DNA from 3 places in the Streptomyces sp. NPDC034043 genome. Region 3 is predicted to be linked to each of the others. Evidence: riboswitches for the same ligand, from Rfam matches in the RefSeq annotation. Region 3 holds a riboswitch; each other region holds the start of a gene.
What was found. Region 3 has a riboswitch for cobalamin ahead of ACZ51S_RS13730 (ribonucleoside-diphosphate reductase subunit alpha). Riboswitches for the same ligand answer to the same signal wherever they lie in the genome.
Positions count from the first base shown of each region.

Region 1 (7,694 bases), on a different contig from region 3:
CTCCTCGGTGAGGTAGGCGTCGCGGCCTTCGAGGCGGGAGCCGGCCGGGACGGGGGCGCCCCGGCGGATCTTGCCGGTGAGGAGGCCGTTGGCCAGCGGGAAGTACGGGAGGACGCCGAGGCCGTAGTGGCGGGCGGCGGGGACCAGCTCCCGCTCGGCGGAGCGCTGGAGCAGCGACCACTCGTTCTGCGCGGAGACGAAGGGCACGGCGCCCGTCTCGCGGGCCACGTGCGCGGCTTCGGCGAGCTGCCAGCCGGTGAGGTTGGAGTGGCCGATGTAGCGGACCTTGCCCTCGGTGACGAGCTCGGTGAGGGCGGCGAGGGTTTCCGCGACGGGTGTGGCGGGGTCGGGGCTGTGCAGCTGGTAGAGGTCGATGTGGTCGGTGTCCAGGCGGCGCAGGGACTCCTCGACGGCGCGCCGGATGTAGGCGCGGCCGCCGCGGGCGCCGGCGGCGGGGCCGTACCCCATGTCGACGCCGTCGTAGCCGAACTTGGTGGCGAGGACCACCTGGTCGCGGCGGCCCTTGAGGGCCTGGCCGAGGTGGGTCTCGGAGCCGCCGCGGCCGCCGTAGATGTCGGCGGTGTCGAGGAGGGTGATCCCGCAGTCGAGGGCGGCGTCGACGACGGCGCGGGTGGCCTGGGCGTCGAGGCGGCCGCCGAAGTTGTTGCAGCCGAGGCCGACGGCGGAGACCTTCAGCCCTGAGGTGCCCAGGGGGAGATAGCGCATACGGGTCGTTCCTCCGTACTCGTGGGGTTCGCGCGGTCAGTGTGGTGGGGGTGGGCGGTGCGGTGGGGATGGGTGGCGGGGTTGGTGCGGTTCGCCGGTCCGCTCGGCTCCGGCCGGTGTGTGATCGGCGAAGTGGCAGTGTAGGCATACCGGTTGGTCTGTGGCCCGGGTGGCCGTCCGGACGATCGGCGGACCCCGAGCGGGAGGGGCCGGACCCCGGGCCCGCTCCGGCGCGAAAGGGGTGGACCGCACCCGGACGGGTGCTTAGGATCAAGGTGACGGCATCGCGTGCCGGTCACCGACCGGGTGAGGCATGGAGGTGCCGTGGCATGCCTTTCGGAGGCATTAACCCATGTCCGTCCAGCTGAACCACACGATCGTCCACTCCCTCGACAACAAGCGGTCCGCCGCCTTCCTCGCGGACATCCTCGGTCTTGAAGTCGGCCCCGAGTGGGGTCCCTTCGTCCCGGTGTCCACCGCCAACGGCGTGACCCTGGACTTCGCGGCCGTCCCGGCCGAGTCCATCACCCCGCAGCACTACGCGTTCCTGATCTCGGAGGAGGAGTTCGACTCCGCCTTCGAGAAGATCCGGGTGTCGGGGGTCGAGTACTTCGCCGATCCGCACGGCAAGCACCCCGGGGAGATCAACCACAACGACGGGGGCCGCGGGGTGTACTTCCTGGACCCCGCCGGGCACGGAATGGAGATCATCACCCGCCCGTACGGCGGCTAGCACGGCCCATGGAGGGGCCCCGGCGCCACGCGCCGGGGCCCCTCCATCTGTTCGGCCGCGGTGGCCTCATCCGGCGGCCGGCTCCGGCAGGTAGACGATGCTGGGGGCGCCCGTCGTCGGGTGGACCCCGACGCGGGTGCGGACGCCGTAGACCTCCGCCAGCAGGTCCTCGTCCAGCACCTCGGCCGGCGGGCCCGCCGCGACGACCCGGCCGGCCGACAGGACGTACAGCCGGTCGCAGAAGGAGGCGGCGAGGTTGAGGTCGTGCAGGACGAGCAGCCCGGTCGCGGGCAGGGCGCGGACCAGGCCGAGCACCTCCAGCTGGTAGCGGATGTCGAGGTGGTTCGTCGGCTCGTCCAGGGTGAGCAGGCCCGGTTCCTGGACGAGGGCGCGGGCGACGAGCGCGCGCTGGCGCTCACCGCCGGAGAGCTCCTCGAAGCGGCGCTCCGCGCAGGCGGCGGCGCCGACCCTGTCCAGGGCCTCGGCCACGCGCCGCCGGTCCTCCGGGCCGTCCTGCTCCCAGAACCGTTTGTGCGGGCTGCGGCCCATGGCGACGACCTCGCGGACCGTCAGCCCGAAGGTGCCGGTGGCGTCCTGCGGGACCACCGCCACCCGCCGGGCGCGCTCCTTGACGCCGAGCGCCGCGGCATCGGCCCCGTCGAGCAGCACCCGGCCGGCGGTGGGCCGCAGGGCGCCGTAGACGCAGCGCAGCAGGGTGGTCTTGCCGCTGCCGTTCGGCCCGACGACACCGACCGTCTCACCGGGGCGGGCGGTGAGGTCGACCCCGTGCAGCAGGGTGTGCCCGTCCACCTCGTAACGAAGGGCCTCGACGGCGAGTTCCGCCGGTCCGCCGGTCATCCGGCCACCGCCTCGGACCGGCCCGTCCGGCGCAGCATCCACAGGAAGAACGGGCCGCCCAGCAGTGCGGTGACCACCCCGACCGGGATCTCCTCGGGAGCCGCCGCCGTACGGGCGACCAGGTCGGCCAGGACCAGGAAGACCGCGCCGGCCAGCGCGGCGACCGGGAGCACGGCCCGGTGGCCGGCGCCGACCGCCATCCGGGCGGCGTGGGGGACCATCAGCCCGACGAAGCCGATCGCCCCGCTGTAGGCGACGAGCACCCCGATGACGAGGGAGGAGAGCACGAACACGGCGGCACGGAAGCGTCCGGTGTCCAGGCCGAGCGTGCGGGCTCCCTCCTCCCCCGCCAGCAGCAGGTCCAGCGGCCGGGCCAGCGCGAGGAGCAGGCCGGTGCCGGCGAGCAGCGCGGCGGCCGGCAGGGCCAGTTCCTCCCAGCGGGCCCCGCCGAGGCCGCCCAGGGTCCAGAACAGGGCGGTACGGATCTGGTCGGGGTGCGCGGACAGCACGAGGACCAGGCTGGTCAGCGCGGACAGGACGTACTGCACGGCGACCCCGGCCAGGATCAGCCGCCCGGTGCTCATGGTGCCGCCGCGCCCGGCCATGGCGTAGACGGCGACGAGCGCCACCGTCGAGCCCGCGAACGCGGCGGCCGGCAGCCCGAGCCCGCCCGCGAGTCCGGCTGCGCCCGCACCGGACACGATGACCAGCACCGCTCCCGCCGAGGCTCCGGAGGAGGCCCCGAGGAGGAACGGATCGGCGAGCGGGTTGCGTACGAGGGCCTGGAGCACGGCGCCGGAGACCGCGAGCCCGGCCCCGACGACGGCCCCGAGCAGCACGCGCGGCATCCGCACGTCCCACACGATGGAGGGGAAGGCGCCGGGCATCCCGGGGCCGCGGAGGACGATGCCGACGACCTCACCGGGGGCGATCCGTACGGGTCCCAGGGCGAGCCCCGCCACGGCCGCCGCGGCGAGCGCGGCGGCGAGGAGCACCAGGACACCGACGGTGCGGCGCCCCCTCACGCCCCGGCTCACGCGGCGTCGGGGTGCAGCTGGCGGCCCAGGGACTCGACGGCGTCGGCGACGCGGACCCCGAGCACGGCCGAGGAGAGCGGCAGGACGACGAACCGGCGGTCCCTGACGGCGGGAACCCGAGCGAGCGCCGGATCGTTCAGCAGGCGCTGCTTCTTGGCCTCCACGGTGGTGCCGCCGTAGTCGTAGATGAGGATGACCTCGGGACCGCGCTCGATGACCTTCTCCCACGGCACGTCGCCGAAGGTGTCCTTGAGGTCGGCGAACACGTTCGTCCCCCCGGCCAGGGAGACGATCTCGTTGCCTATGCCGTTGCCGCCGGAGGTGAAGGCGGAGGCCTCCCCGGAGTCGTAGACGAAGACGGACGGCCGGGGCCTGTCCTTCACACGGGCGGTGACGGCGTCGACGCGGCGCTGCTCGTCCTGGACGAGGGCCGCGCCGCGCTCGGGCACGCCGAAGGTCCGGGCGACTTCGGTGATCTCGGTCTTCAGCTGTTCGAGCCCGACCGGGCCCTGGGTGCAGTACTCCACGCTCAGCCGCGAGTTGATGCCGGCCTTGGCCAGCCCTTCGCGGTCCCGGCCCTGCCCCTTGTCGAAGGCGCTGGCGTAACCGCCGTAGACGAAGTCGGGGTTGGCCCCGAGGAGCACCTCCTTCGAGGGGTACTCCTTGGCCAGCACCTTGATCTTGTCGTAGGCGGGCCGGTAGGCGGGCAGCACGGAGTCGTCGAGATACGCGGTGCCGGCCATCCGGTCCTGGAGTCCGAGGGCCAGCATGATCTCGGTGGCGTGCTGGTTCATGGTGACGGCGCGTTCGGGCGGCGCCTGATAGGTGGTGCTGACGCCGCAGTTGGTCACGGCGTACGGGAACCCGGGCGCGGCGTGCGCACCGGGCCCGGGCCGCTCCGCCCCGGGCGGACCGCCGCAGGCGGTGAGCGGCACGACGAGAGCGAGCGGCAGGAAGGAGCGCACGGCGGCGCGGACACGCGACATGATGAGGCCTCTCCGGGGGATCCTCGTCCCCGGTCGAAGTGAAGAGGCGGTGCGTCAGTGTCTGACTCCCGGCCGTCGCGCGGACGCGGCGGCCGGTCACAGTGGCGGGACCGCACCGGATTCGCACCGGTTTCCTGTCCTGCACCGCCGGGACAACCGTGCCAGTCTGCCAGACGCGGTGTTCGCCCCCGGAAAGGGTCTCCGCGCAGCGCGCAATTGCCGGGCTCAGCGGCCGCGAACGGGAAATGGTTCCTGCCCACCGATTCTGGCGGTGAGCAGGAACCATTGAAGCATCGCCGTCAGGAGGAAGCGGCGGTGATCTGCCAGGCGACCATTCCCGTGGCTCCGGAAGCCGCAGTGATGTCGACGGGCAGTTCTTCCGGAGAATCCTCGACCCGTCGGCTCACCGATACTCCGTCACAGGGAATGGACTCCGCCCCCTTTTCACCGACTTTCATGTCGACGGCGCCTGTGCCGACACAGGCTACGGCGACCTTGTACGTCTTTCCCTTCGCGAGCGAAGAGCGAGAGTGAACGCCGTCCCGGACCCTTTCCATGCCGGATTCCACGAACTCGGGAGAATCGGGATGGATTTTCTCCAACAGGCCCTTGGCTCTACTGCCCTGGGCTTCCTCGGTCTCCCCCGCGGATGACCGCACGCTCGTCGGACTGCCCGACGGTGGCGCGCTCTCGCTACCGCAGCCGGCCGCCAGGAAGGATGCGACAGCGAGGGCCGCCGCCACGGTCAGCGGCCTGCGAGGAACGGTCACGAGCTCGTTTCCCAGTACTTCCAGCCGACCTCCGAGGTGGGCAGGTTCGCGGTGCCGCTCTTGATGAGCTTCTTGCCACACCGGTCCGCACTGGTCTCGTACTTGGCCCACTTCACGGCGTACCCCCAGGAGCCGTACTGGAGGTGGCCGTACTTGCCGCTGGTCACGTTCCTGCGGTACTCGTGCCCCACGGTGATCCCGACCTCGGTGCCGATCTTCGCCGTGATGGAGACCTTGGCCTTGGCGACGATGCCACTGACCTCGACCTCACCGCCCGCGCTGACCTCCCGGAGGACCTTGCCCGACCTCTCCACCCTGACCACCATGGTGCCTCCCGGACCGTCCTTGAAGGACGTGCCGGCGAACTTGGCCGGCATGTGGATTCCGGTCTTCGAGGGGATCTCGAACCATGTGCGGCGAGGGTTGTCACACGCCTGCGTGCCGGACTCCGAGTTGGTCGACGTCTCCGGCAGGTGCTCCAGCGAATTGTCCTCGGGGGCAGCCTCCTCCACGACCTCGACCGAGGTCACGGGCTGCGACTCATCGCCTGCCGCATGAGCCGGGGAGGCCATTCCCCCCAGTAGAGCCAAAGCGAAGACCGGTCCGACGGTCCCACGCACCGTAAAACGCATAATTCCCCCATGTCTAATTTTTCGTGGGGCCACCATCAGGTCAGCGAGGCGGCCCCTGCGCCAAGACCGTAGCCGCGCCGGTAGAGGAACGGGGAAACCGAAGCGTTCTTCTGAGGAAGAATTGAGGATCATCGACCTCAGTAGCCCCCAACTCGCCTGCGTTAGCGCCATGTTGAGGGACACATCGCCCGATTTCACGATCCGGCCTGCCGGGTGGGGGCGAGGGACGGGGGGCGTCGGGGTTCGACTGCCGCTTAACCCTCCACGCCGGTGGCCACGCCACACCAGCCGACGCCGGGGCTCGGCATCCCTGAACCACGGCTTGCCACAGTGCCACCGCGACCAGGGCGGCCGAGGCGGTCCAGGCCGGCGCGGCGTCCACCCCGAGCCCCCGGGGAAGGCGGATATCGGCGGGCACCCCCTGAGCGGCCCGCGCCGCACCGGGCTTCCCCCAGGCAACCCCCACGGGGAAGACAAAACGGACCCCGGGAGTGATCTCCCGGGGTCCGGCTCGGCAGGGGTAGCAGGATTCGAACCTACGACATCTGGTTTTGGAGACCAGCGCTCTGACCAGCTGAGCTATACCCCTTTGGTGGCGCCAAGCCTGCCACGAAGCGGGCGGAAGATCCAATCCATATTCCGTGTCGCCGGTGGCGGGAGCGGGGCCGGCGGAGGATCGTGGGCGGGGAGGGGGCGGGTACACGGAGTGGAGGAGGAGTCGTGCGCCACCGTGCGGGGCGGCTGCTGGGGCCCCTGCTCGTGCTCCTGCTGGTCGGCGCCGGGCCCGACGGGTCCGGGGAGACCGTCCCCCTCGACGGGAACCGGCCCGGGGAGCGGCTCGACGTCACGCTGACCCGGGTCGTCGACCCCGCGGGCCGTGTGGACGCGGACCGGCTGGTCGCCGTGGAGCTGCGCCTGGAGAACACCGGGACGGTGCCGTACGAGGACTCCCCCGCGCCGGCCGCGCACCTCCTCGACGCCGAAGGGCAGCGGTTCACCGGCTCCAGCACCGCGACCGGCGCCGGGCCGAGCCTTCCCGGCACCCTCACCCTGCCTCCCGGTGGTTCGGCCTCGGGGTTCGTCACCTTCCGGCTCCCCGAGGACGCCCGCCTCGCCGCGGTGCAGTTCGCACTGGACGCGGGGCTGGGCAACAACGTGGGCCACTGGAGCCTGCCCTGAGCCTCGGGGCGCCGCGGCCGCCAACGGGCCGGAACCGGCCGGAAGTTACCGCGACGCGTGTAGTGACTTAGCAGGCGTTCGCCAGTAGAACTTGTTCCCACTCCATCGAGAGTGAGGAACGTCACATGAGTGACAGAAGCCTGAACAGCAAGGTGTCCAGGGGTGTTTCCCGCCGCGGATTCATCGCTGGAACTGGTTCTATTCTCGGAGCGGCCGCCCTCGCGGTCAACACGCCCCCCGCCCATGCCGAACCGGCCACGGCCACCGCCCCCGTCCCCACGCCCCTCGCATCCGGGGCGCACCTCCCGGTCCTCGTGATCGGCACCGGTTACGGCGGCTCCGTCGCCGCGCTGCGGCTCGCCCAGGCCGGTGTCCCCGTGCACATGGCCGAGATGGGCATGGCCTGGGACACCCCCGGCAGCGACGGCAAGATCTTCGCCAACACCACCAGGCCCGACTACCGCTCGTACTGGCTGCGCACCAGGACCAAGGCACCGCTGAGTAATTTCCTCGGCTTCCCCATCGACAAGGACGTCCCCCGGTACACGGGCATCCTCGATGCCGAGGAGATGGGCGGGATCACCGTCTACCAGGGCCGTGGCGTCGGCGGCGGCTCGCTGGTCAACGGCGGCATGGCCGTGACCCCCAGGCGGCAGAACTTCGCCGCCGTCCTCCCCTCGGTGGACGCCGAGGAGATGTACCGCACCTACTATCCGCGGGCCAACGCCGGGCTCGGGGTGGGACTCATCGACCCGGACTGGTTCGAGACGGTC
Region 1 is NZ_JBVISF010000006.1:393,641-401,334, forward strand. Features, by position in the region: gene ACZ51S_RS18120 (aldo/keto reductase) at 1-726, opposite strand, end outside; gene ACZ51S_RS18125 (VOC family protein) at 1,079-1,459, shown strand; gene ACZ51S_RS18130 (ABC transporter ATP-binding protein) at 1,526-2,317, opposite strand; gene ACZ51S_RS18135 (FecCD family ABC transporter permease) at 2,314-3,342, opposite strand; gene ACZ51S_RS18140 (ABC transporter substrate-binding protein) at 3,351-4,340, opposite strand; cobalamin riboswitch at 4,376-4,512, opposite strand; gene ACZ51S_RS18145 (hypothetical protein) at 4,640-5,110, opposite strand; gene ACZ51S_RS18150 (hypothetical protein) at 5,107-5,640, opposite strand; tRNA gene ACZ51S_RS18155 (tRNA-Trp) at 6,258-6,331, opposite strand; gene ACZ51S_RS18160 (DUF4352 domain-containing protein) at 6,463-6,921, shown strand; gene ACZ51S_RS18165 (GMC oxidoreductase) at 7,047-7,694, shown strand, end outside.
Region 1: it holds a riboswitch for cobalamin, as region 3 does, so the genes downstream of both, ACZ51S_RS18140 (ABC transporter substrate-binding protein) here and ACZ51S_RS13730 (ribonucleoside-diphosphate reductase subunit alpha) in region 3, are expected to answer to the same signal.

Region 2 (7,694 bases), on a different contig from region 3:
ATGCTGGAGAACGAGAAGGCCTGGCGCACGGAGGAGGAGATCCGCGAGGGCCTGCTGGAGATCTGGCGCGTCATGCAGTCCTGCGTCTCGCGCGGCATGTCCCGCGAGGGCATCCTGCCGGGCGGGCTGCGCGTCAAGCGCCGGGCCGCCTCCACGGCGCGCCAGCTGCGCACCGAGGGCGACCCGATGATGCACCGCAGCGAGTGGACGACGATCTACGCGATGGCCGTCAACGAGGAGAACGCGGCGGGCGGGCGCGTGGTGACCGCTCCCACGAACGGCGCGGCGGGCGTGCTGCCGGCGGTCCTGCACTACTACGTGAACTTCGTGCCCGGCGCGGACGAGGACGGCGTGGTCCGCTTCCTGCTCGCCGCGGGCGCGATCGGCATGCTCTTCAAGGAGAACGCCTCGATCTCCGGCGCCGAGGTCGGCTGCCAGGGCGAGGTCGGCTCCGCCTGCTCGATGGCGGCGGGCGCCCTCGCCGAGGTCCTGGGCGGCACCCCCGAGCAGGTCGAGAACGCCGCCGAGATCGGCATGGAGCACAACCTCGGCCTGACCTGCGACCCGGTCGGCGGCCTCGTCCAGATCCCCTGCATCGAGCGCAACGGCATGGCCGCCGTCAAGGCCGTCACCGCGGCGAAGATGGCGATGCGCGGGGACGGCAGCCACAAGGTCTCCCTCGACAAGGTCATCAAGACCATGAAGGAGACGGGTGCCGACATGAAGGTCAAGTACAAGGAGACGGCGCGCGGCGGGCTCGCGGTCAACGTGATCGAGTGCTGACCCGATAAGGACCTCCCGGCGGGCGTCCGGACCGGGGTCCGGACCGGGGTGCGGACCGGGGTGCGGACCGGGTCGTGGCCGAAAAGGGGCCGTGCGGCCCGGTCCCTCGGGACCTTCGGCCCCGGAGCGCGCCCACGGGCGGCGATAGCGTGCGGGGAGGGGCGCCGGACGACCCCCGCACGACGAGAGGCAGCCGCCGATGGCCATCATCACCGACCACCGACTCCTCCCGCTGCGGCTGGAAGCCGCCCCCCTGAGCGTGCCCCTGACCGGCCGCTTCGTCTACCGCACGGACCGCCCGTACGAGGTGGCCGTCGACCTCCGGGGCGCCGGGGCCCACCTCGCCCGCTGGGTGTTCGCGCGCGAGCTGCTGCTCGACGGGCAGCACGCGCCCACCGGCGAGGGCGACGTACAGGTGTGGCCCCGCTGGAGCGGCTCGGAGCCGCGCGTCCTGCTCGGCTTCGGCAACGGCGAGCGGGGCTGCGTGGTCTCCGCCCGCGCCAGGGACGTGCGCGCGCTGTGCCGGCGGATGACGGAGCTGGTGCCGCGCGGGCAGGAACGGCGCCACTACGACCTGGACGCGCAGCTGAGCGCGCTGCTGGCGTACTGAGGCGCGGCGCGCGGAACCGCGCGCGGCCCGGCGGTGTCCTAGGAGATGACAGGCAGTCCCCGTCTCACGGAACCGGGGAGACATCATGCGTCACCCGCACCGCCGCCGGATCGTGGCCCTGGCCACGGGCGCCCTGCTCACCGCCGGGCTCGCGCTCTCCACGTCACCGGCCTCCGCCGCCACCACGTCCACCCGCACCCAGACCCCGCTCGTCGTCAACGCGCGCTGGGGCGGGCACTGCACGTTCGACCGGATCGTGATCGACCTCCAGGGGTACGTCCCCCCGGTCACCGTCACTCCCGTGTCCCAGCTGGTCTACGACGGGTCCGGCAAGCCCGTGCCGCTGGCCGGGAAGTACTTCCTGGAGATCCGGCTGCACCCCGCCGCCGCCCACGACGACGCGGGGCAGAACGTCTACCAGGGGCCCAAGCTCCAGAAGATCTACCTCAGCAAGCTCAAGGGCATCGCCCTGACCGGCGACTTCGAGGGGTACGTGACCTTCGGCGCCGCCTTCGACACCCAGCCGTTCTACAGCACCTCCGTCCTGCACTCGCCCGAGCGGTTCGTGCTGGACATCGCGCACCCGAACACCTGCTGACCCGAGCGGGTACGGACGGCGGGCCCGGGACGCGTGACGTCCCGGGCCCGCCGTCATATCAGGGGGACGGCCGCCGGTGTCCGGGGGTCCGGGTTGTGACGGTCCGTGCGGACGACTAGGGTCATCGGGCCTTGGTGTTCGGGAAACCGGTGGAAAACCGGTGCGGCCCTCGCCACTGTAATCGGGAAGTCCGGCTCCAATCCTCCCTGACGCCGTCCGGGAGGCGCCCCCAGCGGGCAGGCCACTGGGCCCACGCGGGAGACCGCACGGGCCCGGGAAGGCGGAGCCCGGGCATCATGACCCGTGAGCCAGGAGACCGGCCGAGGCGCGTCGTCCATCCACGAGGTGCTGGAGAGGTCTCCCAACTCATGCATATCGCCGAGGGGTTCCTGCCCCCTTTGCACGCGGCCGCCTGGGGCGCCGCGTCCGCCCCCTTCGTCGTCCACGGGGTCCGGGCCCTGACCCGCGAGGTGAAGGCGAACCCGGAGAGCACGCTGCTGCTCGGGGCGTCCGGTGCGTTCACGTTCGTCCTGTCCGCCCTGAAGATCCCTTCCGTGACCGGAAGTTGCTCGCACCCGACGGGGACGGGGCTCGGAGCCATCCTCTTCCGTCCGCCGGTCATGGCGGTGCTCGGCACGATCACCCTGCTCTTCCAGGCGCTGCTGCTGGCCCACGGCGGGCTCACCACGCTGGGCGCCAACGTGTTCTCGATGGCCGTCGCCGGGCCCTGGGCGGGCTACGGCGCCTACCGGCTGCTGCGCAGGTCCGGCCTGCCGCTGATGGTGGCCGTCTTCTTCGGCGCGTTCTTCGCCGACCTGATCACCTACTGCGTGACCTCCGTCCAGCTGGCGCTGGCCTTCCCCGACCCGGCGAGCGGCTTCCTGGGCTCCCTGGAGAAGTTCGCGGGCATCTTCGCGCTCACCCAGATCCCCCTCGCCGTGAGCGAGGGCCTGCTGACCGTGCTCGTGATGCGGCTGCTGATGCAGTCCAGCGCGGCGGACCTGGTCCGGCTCGGGATCACGAAGCTGACCGGCGGCAAGCGGACCGAGCAGGGGGCGGCACTCTGATGACCAGGAACACGAAGATCAACACCCTGCTGCTGCTCCTGGTGGCGGCACTGGCCGTGATCCCGCTCGCGCTGGGGCTGGGCGAGGGCAAGGAGGAGCCGTTCGCCGGCGCCGACGCCCAGGCGGAGGCGGCCATCACGGAGCTGAAGCCGGACTACGAGCCCTGGTTCTCCCCGCTGTACGAACCCCCCTCGGGCGACATCGAGTCGGCGCTGTTCGCGCTCCAGGCGGCGCTCGGCGCGGGCGTCCTCGCCTACTACTTCGGAGTCCGCAAGGGCCGGCGCCAGGGCGCCGCACAGGCCCTCGCCGAGGCCGTGGCGGCCGAGAAGACCCGCACCACCCCGGAGCCGTAGGCGGTGCTGCCGATCGACGTGGCGGCCCACTCCAGCCGCTGGCGGGGCCGCCACCCCCTGGAGAAGGCCCTGCTGGGGCTCGGGCTCACGGTCACCGCCGTGTGCCTGCCGCCCTGGCCCGGCGGGCCGCTGGTCGCCGCCGCGACCCTGGCCGTGCTGCTCGGGCCCGCCGGGGTGCCCGGGCGGCAGCTGTGGCGGGCCTTCCGGGTCCCGCTCGGGTTCTGCGTGACCGGGGCGCTGCCGCTGATGGTGTCGGTGGGCGGCCCCGACGGCTTCCTCGCCCTGGCCCCGGACGGGCCCCGGCACGCGGCCGAGCTGCTGCTGCGCACCTCCGCGGCCTCGCTCGGGGTGCTGCTGTTCGCCTTCACCACACCGGTCTCGGACGTGCTGCCCCGGCTGGTGCGGGCCGGGGTGCCCGCGCCCGTGGTGGACGTGGCCCTGGTCATGTACCGGATCGGCTTCCTGCTGCTGGACTCGATGGCCCAGGTGCGCCGCGCCCAGGCGGCCCGGCTCGGGCAGACGAGCCGGGCCGCGGTGTGGCGTTCGCTGGCCGGGCTCGCGGCGACCTCGTTCGTCCGGGCCTTCGACCGCGCCGCCCGGCTCCAGCAGGGGCTGGCGGGGCGCGGCTACGACGGTGCGCTGCGGGTGCTCGTACCCGACGCGGCGCTGTCCCGGCGGTTCCTGACGGGGTCCGCCGCCCTGCTGGCCGCCCTGGTCGCGGGGACCCTCGTACTGAAGGAGCTGTGGCTGTGACCCCGTTGGTGGAGCTGGTCGGCGCGGGTTACGCGTACGAGGACGGCCCGGCCGTGCTGTCCGGGGTGGACTTCGCCATCGCCGAGGGCCGGGCGCTGGTGCTGCTGGGCCGCAACGGCAGCGGCAAGACCACGCTGATGCGGCTGCTGAGCGGCGGGCTGCGGCCCGGCACGGGGGCGCTGCGCCTCGACGGCGCGGAGGTGGCGTACGACCGCAAGGGCCTGGTCCGGCTGCGGACCTCGGTGCAGCTGGTGGTGCAGGACCCGGACGACCAGCTCTTCGCCGCCTCCGTCGGGCAGGACGTGTCCTTCGGCCCGATGAACCTGGGACTGCCGGCCGCGGAGGTCCGCGAGCGGGTGGACGCCGCCCTGGCCGCGCTGGACATCACCGCGCTGCGGGACCGCCCGACGCACCTGCTGTCGTACGGGCAGCGCAAGCGCGCGGCGATCGCGGGCGCGGTGGCGATGGCCCCGCGGGTGCTGATCCTGGACGAGCCGACCGCCGGGCTCGACCCGGACGGGCAGGAACGCCTCCTGGACGTCCTCGCGGGGCTGCGCGCGACCGGCACCACGGTGGTCATGGCCACCCACGACGTGGACCTCGCGGTCCGCTGGGCCGACGACGCGGCCGTGCTGACCCCGGCCGGGATCCGTACGGGCCCCGCCGGGGAGCTGCTGTCGGACCCGGAGCTGCTGGCGTCGGCGGGCCTGCGTCAGGCCTGGGCGCCGGCGGTGACGGCCGTGCTGCGCGCGCACGGCCTGCTGGCGGCGGGCGTGCCCGGTCCGCGGGTGCCGGAGGCGCTGGCCGAGTGGCGGCCGGCGGCGCCGCCGGCCCGGCCGCAAACCTAGGATGGCGGCATGTCGCTGCCGCACGCCATCCTGACCGCCCTGCTCGAGAAGCCCTCGTCGGGGCTGGAGCTGACCCGGCGGTTCGACAAGTCGATCGGCTACTTCTGGTCCTCGACGCACCAGCAGATCTACCGGGAGCTGGGGCGGCTGGAGGAGGCCGGGCTGATCCGGGCGCTGCCGAGCGAGGTGCCCGTGCGCGGGCAGAAGAAGGAGTACGAGGTCCTGCCCGACGGCCGCGCGGAGCTGGCGCGGTGGGTGGACGAGAGCCAGGACCCGAAGCCGGTGCGGGACGCGCTGCTGCTGCGGATCCGTGCGGCGGCGGTGGTCGGCCCGCAGCGGCTGGGGCCGGAGCTGCGGCGCCATCTGGAGCTGCACCGGGCGCAGTTGGCCACGTACGAGGCCATCGAGGCGAAGGACTTCCCGCCGGGGCGGGACGCGGCCGCGGACCGGTTGCGCCGGCTCGTGCTGCACGGCGGCATCGCCCTGGAGGGGTTCTGGCTGAGCTGGCTGGAGGAAGCGCTGTCCGAGGTGGAGGAACTGGCTTCGGGGGAGACGCCGCCGGAGGGCGGGGCCTGACGCGCCCCCGCCCCGGCGTGCGGGGCGGAGGCGGACGCGCCGCTTACTTGTTCAGGGAGGCCCAGAACTCGTCGAAGCTCATCAGCTTGTCGCCGTCGCTGTCCTTGGCGGCGATCACGGAGTCCGCGATCGCGGCGGTGACGTAGTGGTCACCCATCGCCCTCATGGCCGCGCTGTACTCGTCGGCCGTGACGAAGCCGTCACCGTTCACGTCGAACTTGTCGAACGTCGCCCGTGCGCTCTCGATGTCAGCCACTGGGTCCACCCCTTCTCGGTGCTTGTTGACCGGCTCAGGGTAACGGCACCGGACACGCGGGCACTCCCGGGGTCCCGTCCCGGGCCGCGGAGGGGAATCCGACAGCCGGCGCGCACTCCTCCGGAAGCGGTTACCGGGTGGGCGGAAGCTTTAATTCCAGCTGATGGATCCGGCCACGGCTTGTCACGCTCCGGGATCACGGCATAACGTACCGGCACGGCCGACGCGTTCCCCCGCCCGTCGGCGGCCCCATGGCACGGTGTCCCGGGAGCTGTGCGAGCTCCCGGGGCGCCGTTGTTCGACGACTAGCGGAAGATGCCCGTGTGGCCCAGGGAGTAGCGGCCGGGCTGCGGGTAGACGGCGAGGCCGTGGGGGCCGCCGCCGACGGGGATCCGGGCGAGCTGCTTGCCGGTGACGGTGTCGATCGCGTAGACCTCGGAGTTGTAGCGGCCCGACAGCCACAGCACCTTGCCGTCGGCGGAGACCCCGCCCATGTCGGGGCTGCCGCCGCCCGGCAGCTGCCACTTCTTGGTGAGCCGCTTCTCCTTGAAGTCGAAGACCGAGACGCTGCCCTCGCCCCGGTTGGAGACGTACATCTCCCGGGAGTCGCGGCTGACATACAGCCCGTGGCAGCCCTTGCCGGTGGGCAGCAGCTTGGGGACGTCGAACGCGTCGCCGCTGAGCACCCACATGCCGTGCGCCATCATGTCCGCGACGTAGAAGGTCTTCCCGTCCGGGGAGATCTTCACGTCCTGCGGCATCGCGCCCTCGAAGGGCAGCTTCTGCTGGCCGATCACCTCCATCTTCTCGGTGTCGACCTTGAGGAGCTCGCCGGAGAACTCGCAGCTGACGATGAAGTAGCGGCCGTCGGCCGAGAAGTCGGCGTGGTTGACCCCGAAGCAGGTGACGGGGACCGTCTTGACCCGGTCCATGGTGTGGGGATCGCGGAAGACCAGTTCGCGGTCCATGGAGGCCATCACGACGGCGTACTTGCCGTTCGGCGTGAAGTAGAGGTTGTACGGGTCGTGCACCTCGACGGGCTTGCCCGCCTCGCCGGTGGCCGGGTTGATCGGGGTGAGCGTGTGGCCCCGGTTGTTGTTGACCCACAGGGTCTTCATGTCCCAGGAGGGCACCACGTGCTGCGGCTGGACCCCGACGGGGATGGTGTCGATGACCTTGTACGTGGCAGGGTCGATGACGGACACCGTGTTGGAGTTGGTGTTGGGCACGTAGACGCGGGACGGGAAGTCCTTGACCACCGGGGAGAGCCGGTTCGGCCGGTCGGCGGCGTACACGTCGTGAGGGTCGAGCAGCGGGGGCATGCCGGCCAGCCCGGGCGGCACGGCCGGGGGGACGGCCTTGACGGGCTTGGCCGGCCCCTTGGAGCCGAGCGCCTCGGCGGGGGACTCGTCTGCCGATCCGCAGCCGGCCAGGGCGGCGAGGACCAGACCGGCCAGCAGCACGGTGGCCTTCCGGGGAAGGCGGGTGGTCTTCATGAGGTCAGCAGCTCCGTGGTGGTCACCGCGCGCAGTTCGCGGCGCGCGAGTTCTTCGAGGAGGGGCGGCATCGCGTCGACCGTGTCCGCGTAGCCGAAGTGCAGGCTCACCACCGATCCGCGCTGGATCGTCCCGGTGACGTTGCGGATCACGGCCGCCGCGCCAGGCGAGGTGAAGTCGAGGGAGTCCACGTCGTACGAGAGGACGTGCGGGTAGCCCGCCCGCTGGGCGAGCCGCCGGACGAGCGGGGTGGCGTACCGGGTCTGGGACGGGCGGAACCAGGTGCCGATCGAGCCGGTGAGGCGCTTGAGCCGCTGGGCGCAGCCGGTGATCTCGGCGTAGGCGTCCGCCTCG
Region 2 is NZ_JBVISF010000011.1:86,975-94,668, forward strand. Features, by position in the region: gene ACZ51S_RS24870 (L-serine ammonia-lyase) at 1-783, shown strand, start outside; gene ACZ51S_RS24875 (SsgA family sporulation/cell division regulator) at 983-1,393, shown strand; gene ACZ51S_RS24880 (AMIN-like domain-containing (lipo)protein) at 1,479-1,991, shown strand; cobalamin riboswitch at 2,107-2,330, shown strand; gene ACZ51S_RS24885 (energy-coupling factor ABC transporter permease) at 2,360-3,058, shown strand; gene ACZ51S_RS24890 (energy-coupling factor ABC transporter substrate-binding protein) at 3,058-3,411, shown strand; gene cbiQ (cobalt ECF transporter T component CbiQ) at 3,415-4,164, shown strand; gene ACZ51S_RS24900 (ATP-binding cassette domain-containing protein) at 4,155-5,012, shown strand; gene ACZ51S_RS24905 (PadR family transcriptional regulator) at 5,022-5,588, shown strand; gene ACZ51S_RS24910 (EF-hand domain-containing protein) at 5,632-5,844, opposite strand; gene ACZ51S_RS24915 (YncE family protein) at 6,150-7,340, opposite strand; gene ACZ51S_RS24920 (polysaccharide deacetylase family protein) at 7,337-7,694, opposite strand, start outside.
Region 2: it holds a riboswitch for cobalamin, as region 3 does, so the genes downstream of both, ACZ51S_RS24885 (energy-coupling factor ABC transporter permease) here and ACZ51S_RS13730 (ribonucleoside-diphosphate reductase subunit alpha) in region 3, are expected to answer to the same signal.

Region 3 (7,694 bases):
CTGATGGCGATCGGCGTGGTCCTCGCGATGCCGACGCTGAAGATGCCCTCGGTCACCGACTTCGCCTCGCGCGGCGACGGCCCGGTCTTCGCCGGGGCGATGTTCCCCTTCGTCTTCATCACCATCGCCTGCGGGGCCCTGTCCGGTTTCCACTCGCTGGTCGCCTCGGGCACCACCCCGAAGATGATCCAGAAGGAGACCCAGGTCCGGATCATCGGCTACGGCGCCATGCTCACCGAGTCCTTCGTCGCCGTCATGGCGGTGATCGCGGCGTGCATCATCGAGCCCGGCCTGTTCTTCGCGGTCAACTCCCCCGGCGGCGTGGTCGGCACCACCGTCCAGAGCGCCTCGGAGGCGGTGACCAACCTCGGCTTCGCCATCAGCCCGGAGGCCCTCGCGCAGGCCGCGAAGGACGTGGAGGAGGCCAGCCTGCTGTCCCGTACGGGCGGTGCGCCGACCTTCGCGCTCGGCATGTCGGAGATCTTCTCGGCGGTGGTCGGCGGCACCGCGATGAAGGCCTTCTGGTACCACTTCGCCATCATGTTCGAGGCCCTGTTCATCCTGACCACCGTCGACGCGGGCACCCGCGTCGGCCGGTTCATGCTCCAGGACACCCTCGGCAACGTCCACAAGTCCTTCAGGAACGTCAGCTGGAAGCCGGGCGTGTGGCTCGCGAGCGCCGTCGTGGTCGGCGGCTGGGGCTACTTCCTGTGGGTCGGCGTGAAGGACCCGCTGGGCGGCATCAACCAGCTCTTCCCGCTGTTCGGCATCGCGAACCAGCTGCTCGCGGCGGTCGCGCTGGCCGTCTGCACCACGCTGCTGGTCAAGTCCGGGCGGCTCAAGTGGGCCTGGGTCACGGCCGTTCCGCTGGCCTGGGACGTGGCCGTCACGCTCACGGCGAGCTACCAGAAGGTCTTCTCCGACGACGTGAAGGTCGGCTTCTTCGCGCAGCGCGACAAGTACCAGACCGGCATCGACGCCGGGAAGGTGCTCCCGCCCGCCAAGAACATGGACGACATGCACACCGTGGTCACCAACGCGACGGTCGACGGGGTCCTGTCGGCGCTGTTCGCGGTCCTGATCATCATCGTGCTGGCGGACGCGGCCCGGACCTGCCTCAAGGCCATCGCCCACCCCGAGTCCGTCCGCCTCTCCGAGGTGCCGTGGACCGAGTCGAAGATCATCGCCCCGGCCGGGCTCATCGCCACGGCCGAGGAGAAGGCCGAGCTCGCGGCCGCCGGCCTCGACGGGCGCGGCAGCCCGGCCAAGGAACCGGTCGCGTGAGCCGGGTGCGCGGGGCGCTGGCGAAGGCCCGGTTCTTCGTACGGGAGTTCTCCGGCGAGGCCGCGTACGACCGTTACGTCGCGCACGCCCGCTCGCACGACCCGGACGCCGAGGTCATGACCCGGCGCGCCTTCGAGCGGGCCCGTACCGACGCCCGCGAGGCGGACCCCCGGGAGGGCTTCCGCTGCTGCTGAGGGCACCCGTGCCCGCGAAGGGCCCCGCCGTCCCGCACCGGGACGGCGGGGCCCTTCGGCGCGTCCGGCACACCTCCCGCGACGACGGCGCCGGGCAGCCGGCAGGCGTGGCGCACACTCGGGGGCATGGACTTCGACATCAGAACCGCCAGGGCGGACGAGTGCGAGCGGCTGGGCGAGATCACCGGCGCGGCCTACACCGGGGACGGGCTGCTCGACCAGAACGAGGACGACACCTACCTGAACGCGCTGCGCGACGTGGCCGGGCGGGCCGGCGAAGGCGAGGTGCTGGTCGCCGTGCGGGACGGCCGGCTGCTCGGCGGCGTGACGTTCGCCGCACCCGGGAGCCGGCTCGCGGACGTGGCCGGGCCGCAGGAGGCGGAGTTCCGGATGCTCGCGGTGGCTCCCGAGGCGCGCCGGCAGGGGGTCGGGGAGGCCCTCGTACGGGCCTGCGCCGAGCGGGCCCGGGCCCTGGGGCTCACGGCGCTGGTGCTGTCCACGCAGCCGGCCATGCCGGGCGCCCGGCGGATCTACGAGCGAATGGGTTTCGTCCGCACTCCGGAGCTCGACTGGTCGCCGTTCCCGGCCCTGACGCTGCTGACCTACCGTCTGGAGCTGTAGCCGCACCGACACAACATGTGGGGGGTCGCGCATCGGTGGCCCCCCACATGTATGCTCATCCTCGCTGTCGCCGCAGGGGAATCCGGTGTGAATCCGGAACTGTCCCGCAACGGTATGACAAGTCCGAGGACCTGCCGACAGTGCGCCCGGGTCGACCGAACCGGGTGCCGACACGTCCGGGCTTCGCGGTTGGGCCGGTGGACGCCGTGCGGTGAGTACGCGATACCGTCGCGCCCGCACGCGCCTCCCCCTGCCCCGATCCGCCGATGACCGGGCCGAGCGAGGGAGAGCTCCCGCCGTGACCATCGCGCCTTCCGCACCGCGCGCCGAGTCCGTTTCTGGCGACACCACCGAAGGCCCGGGGGCCGCGCTGCTGCGTACTCTCACCGAGCTGACCGCCGACCTCCCCGACACCGACCCCGGCCGGGTCGCCGCCGCCGCGCTGCGCGGACGCAGCTCCGCGGCCGACGAGGCCGAGCTGCGCGGGCTGGCCACCGAGGCCGCGGCGGGCCTGATCTCCGAGGACCCGGCCTACTCCCGCCTCGCCGCCCGCCTGCTGACGCTGGCCGTGGCCGACGAGGCCGCCGGCCAGGGCGCCACCTCCTTCGCCGAGTCCGTCGCCGTCGGCCACCGCGAGGGCCTGATCGCCGACCGGACCGCCGAGTTCGTCGCCGCCCACGCCGGCCGGCTGAACGCGCTGGTCGAGCACGCGCTCGCCGACGGCGCGGACGACCGCTTCGGCTTCTTCGGCCTGCGCACCCTGCACAGCCGCTACCTGCTGCGGCACCCGCACACCCGCCAGGTGATCGAGACCCCGCAGTACTTCATGCTGCGCGTGGCCTGCGGTCTCGCCGAGGACGAGAGCGTCCAGGCCGTCGAGGAAGTGGCCTCGCTCTACCGGCTGATGAGCCGCCTCGACTACCTGCCGTCCTCCCCCACGCTCTTCAACTCCGGCACCCGCCACCCGCAGATGTCCTCCTGCTACCTGCTGGACTCCCCGCTGGACGAGCTGGACTCGATCTACGACCGCTACCACCAGGTGGCCCGCCTCTCCAAGCACGCCGGCGGCATCGGCCTCTCGTACTCCCGCATCCGCGCCCGCGGTTCGCTGATCCGCGGCACCAACGGCCACTCCAACGGCATCGTGCCGTTCCTGAAGACCCTCGACGCCTCCGTCGCCGCCGTGAACCAGGGCGGGCGCCGCAAGGGCGCCGCGGCCGTCTACCTGGAGACCTGGCACGCGGACATCGAGGAGTTCCTGGAACTGCGCGACAACACCGGCGAGGACCAGCGCCGCACGCACAACCTCAACCTCGCGCACTGGATCCCGGACGAGTTCATGCGCCGCGTGAACGCCGACGCCGACTGGTCGCTGTTCTCCCCGGCCGACGTCCCCGAGCTGGTGGACCTGTACGGCGACGAGTTCGACGCCGCCTACCTCAAGGCGGAGGCGGCGGGCCTCGCGAAGAAGACCATGCCGGCCCGCGACCTGTACGGCCGCATGATGCGCACGCTCGCGCAGACCGGCCAGGGCTGGATGACCTTCAAGGACGCCTCGAACCGGACCGCGAACCAGACCGCGCTGCCCGGCACCGTCGTCCACTCCTCCAACCTCTGCACCGAGATCATCGAGGTCACCAACGACGGCGAGACCGCCGTCTGCAACCTCGGCTCGGTCAACCTCGGCGCGTTCGTCGCCGACGGCCGGATGGACTGGGAGCGCCTGGACGAGACCGTCCGCACGGCCGTGACCTTCCTCGACCGCGTCGTCGACATCAACTTCTACCCGACCGAGCAGGCCGGCCGGTCCAACGCCAGGTGGCGTCCGGTGGGCCTGGGCGCCATGGGCCTCCAGGACGTCTTCTTCAAGCTGCGCCTGCCCTTCGACTCCGCCGAGGCGAAGGCCCTGTCCACGCGGATCTCCGAGCGGATCATGCTGGCCGCGTACGAGGCCTCCTGCGACCTCGCCGAGCGCAGCGGCCCGCTCCCGGCCTGGGCCGAGACCCGTACCGCCCAGGGCGTCCTGCACCCCGACCACTACGACGTCGAGCCCACCTGGCCCGAGCGCTGGGACGCCCTGCGCGCCCGGATCGCGAAGACCGGCATGCGCAACTCGCTGCTCCTCGCCATCGCCCCGACGGCCACCATCGCCTCGATCGCGGGCGTGTACGAGTGCATCGAGCCGCAGGTCTCCAACCTCTTCAAGCGCGAGACGCTCAGCGGCGAGTTCCTCCAGGTCAACGCCTACCTGGTGGAGGACCTCAAGGAGCTCGGGGTGTGGGACGCGCAGACCCGCGAGGCGCTGCGCGACTCCTCCGGCTCCGTCCAGGGCTTCGGCTGGATCCCGGCGGAGATCCGCGAGCTGTACCGCACGGCGTGGGAGATCCCGCAGCGCGGCCTGATCGACATGGCGGCGGCCCGTACCCCGTACCTGGACCAGAGCCAGTCGCTCAACCTGTTCCTGGAGACGCCCACCATCGGCAAGCTCAGCTCGATGTACGCGTACGCCTGGAAGCAGGGCCTGAAGACCACGTACTACCTGCGCTCCCGCCCGGCGACGAAGATCGCCCGCGCCGCGTCCGGCGCCGCCGCCGTCCCGGCCGCCGCCGCCACGCCCCTCCCGCAGGCCCTCGACGCCGAGGCGCTGGCCTGCTCCCTTGAGAACCCCGAGTCCTGCGAGGCCTGCCAGTAATGAGCTCCAACGACCAGAAGAACCTTCTCGACCCGGGCTTCGAGCTGACGCTGCGTCCGATGCGCTACCCGGACTTCTACGAGCGCTACCGGGACGCGATCAAGAACACCTGGACGGTGGAGGAGGTCGACCTCCACTCCGACGTCGCGGACCTCGCGAAGCTGACGCCCTCCGAGCAGCACATGATCGGCCGTCTGGTGGCGTTCTTCGCTACGGGCGACTCGATCGTCGCGAACAACCTGGTGCTGACGCTGTACAAGCACATCAACTCCCCGGAGGCGCGCCTGTACCTGTCGCGCCAGCTGTTCGAGGAGGCCGTGCACGTCCAGTTCTACCTGACGCTGCTCGACACCTACCTGCCCGATCCCGACGACCGCGCGGCGGCCTTCGACGCGGTGGAGAACATCCCCTCCATCCGTGAGAAGGCGCAGTTCTGCTTCAAGTGGATGGACTCGGTCGAGAAGATCGACCGGCTGGAGACGGCCGCCGACCGGCGCCGTTTCCTGCTGAACCTGATCTGCTTCGCCGCGTGCATCGAGGGCCTGTTCTTCTACGGCGCCTTCGCGTACGTGTACTGGTTCCGCTCGCGCGGCCTGCTGCACGGGCTGGCGACGGGCACCAACTGGGTCTTCCGCGACGAGACCATGCACATGAACTTCGCCTTCGAGGTCGTGGACACCGTCCGCAAGGAGGAGCCGGAGCTCTTCGACGACGCCCTCCAGCAGCAGGTCACCGACATGCTGAAGGAGGCCGTCGAGGCGGAGCTGCAGTTCGGCCGGGACCTGTGCGGTGACGGCCTGCCGGGCATGAACACCGAGTCGATGCGCGAGTACCTGGAGTGCGTCGCCGACCAGCGCCTGGTCCGCCTCGGCTTCCCGCCGGTGTACGGCTCGCAGAACCCGTTCTCCTTCATGGAGCTCCAGGGCGTCCAGGAGCTGACGAACTTCTTCGAGCGCCGCCCGTCGGCCTACCAGGTCGCGGTCGAGGGCACCGTCGACCTGGACGAGGACTTCTAGGCCGCGGTCGCAGCCCGCTTCGGCCCCGCCCGTGGTTCACGGGCGGGGCCGTTCCGCGTCCGGGCGCGGGCGTCAGCCGCTGCTTCTCGCGGGTCAGCTTGGCGGTCGCCTGGGCGGTCTTGCCCTGCGAGGGGCAGTCAGTGCGCCACGCGGCCCCGGCGCCACGCGGCGGACCGGGTTCCGGCCCGGCGGGGACCGGCCGCCGTCCGGCGCGGCGCCGGCTCCGGGCGGGCCGCCGCGGTGAGCTGGCGGTCGGTGCGGCGCTCGTGCAGGGCCCCGTGCAGGGCGGGGGCGAGGAGCAGGGTGGCCACGGCGAGGACGGTGAGGTAGTCGAGGAACGTGTTCATGACTCAAAGATCGTCGGTACCGCCGGAACCGGACAGTGGCAGGACTGTCATGGAAGAGCGAATTACTGCCACACTGGGGTCCATGCTGAAGAACGTGGCGGTGGCCTTCGTCGACGGAGTGGCGCCCTTCGAGTTCGGGATCTTCTGCGAGGTCTTCGGGATCGACCGGAGCGAGCAGGGGCTGCCCGTGTACGACTTCGCGGTGTGCGCGGCCGAGGAAGGGCCGCTGACCATGGCGGACGTCGGTTTCACCATCGCGCCGGCGCACGGGCTGGAGCGGCTGGAGGAGGCCGATCTGATCTGCCTGCCCGCCGACCGGCGGGCGCCGGTACGGGACTACCCCGAGCCCTTCCTCGACGCCCTGCGCCGGGCCGTGGACCGGGGGGCGCGGGTGCTCAGCGTGTGCAGCGGAGCCTTCATGCTCGGTGCGGCCGGGCTGCTGGACGGGCGGCGCTGCACCACCCACTGGCTGCACGCCCCGGCGCTGATGCGCCGCTTCCCGGCGGCCCGGGTCGACCCGGACGTGCTCTACGTGGACGAGGGCGCGGTGATCACCGCCGCCGGCACCGCCTCGGGCATCGACGCCTGCCTGCACGTGGTCCGCCAGGAGCACGGGGCCGAGGTGGCCAACACCATCGCCCGGCGGATGGTCGTACCGCCCCACCGGGACGGCGGCCAGGCCCAGTTCATCCAGCGGCCGCTCCCCCGCACCGCCTGCGACACGGTCGGCGAGGTGATCGGGTGGATGGCCCGCCACCTGGACGAGGAGATCACCGTCGAGCGGCTGGCGGAGCGGGCCCGGATGTCCCCCCGGACCTTCGCCCGGCGCTTCCTCCAGGAGACGGGGACCACCCCCTACCAGTGGGTGCTGCGCCAGCGGGTGCTGCTGGCGCAGGAGTTGCTGGAGGCCACGGACGACACGGTGGACGCCATCGCGGGCCGCAGCGGCTTCGGGACGGCGGCGGCCCTGCGCCACCACTTCCTGCGGACCCTGGGCACCACCCCGAACACCTTCCGCCGCACCTTCCGGGGGCCCCGCACCGCGGCCTGACCACCGCCCAACGGCCGGTTATCGACCATGACTTGACATTCCGGCGGCGCGGGTCTGGCCGCGGTCCGCCGACGGTGATGTCATCCGGTCACGCCGGCCGCGCCCCGCACCCCCCACACACGAAGGCCCCGCCTCCGGTTCCGGAGCGGGGCCTTCGTCCGTGTGCGGCGCGCGGCCGGGATCAGTCGTTCGGGACGATCTCGTAGCGCGGGGTGTTCTCCGCCATCTGGCGCAGCGCGTCCTTGCGGTCGCGCTTCGAGAGGCGGTCGATGTACAGGTACCCGTACAGGTGGTCGGTCTCGTGCTGGAGGCAGCGCGCGAAGTAGCCCGTGCCGCGGACCTTGATCGGGTTGCCCTGGGCGTCCTGGCCGGTGACCTCGGCGTAGTCCGGGCGGGCCAGGGAGGCGTACGCGGTCGGGACCGACAGGCAGCCCTCGTTCGAGTCGTCCAGGACGCGGGAGCCGGCCGGCTGCTCGACGAGCTTCGGGT
Region 3 is NZ_JBVISF010000004.1:522,006-529,699, reverse strand. Features, by position in the region: gene ACZ51S_RS13745 (carbon starvation CstA family protein) at 1-1,284, shown strand, start outside; gene ACZ51S_RS13740 (YbdD/YjiX family protein) at 1,281-1,478, shown strand; partial or broken gene ACZ51S_RS13735 (GNAT family N-acetyltransferase) at 1,593-2,099, shown strand; adenosylcobalamin-variant (AdoCbl-variant) riboswitch at 2,164-2,240, shown strand; gene ACZ51S_RS13730 (ribonucleoside-diphosphate reductase subunit alpha) at 2,398-4,791, shown strand; gene ACZ51S_RS13725 (ribonucleotide-diphosphate reductase subunit beta) at 4,791-5,807, shown strand; gene ACZ51S_RS13720 (hypothetical protein) at 5,945-6,154, opposite strand; gene ACZ51S_RS13715 (helix-turn-helix domain-containing protein) at 6,237-7,205, shown strand; gene def (peptide deformylase) at 7,387-7,694, opposite strand, start outside.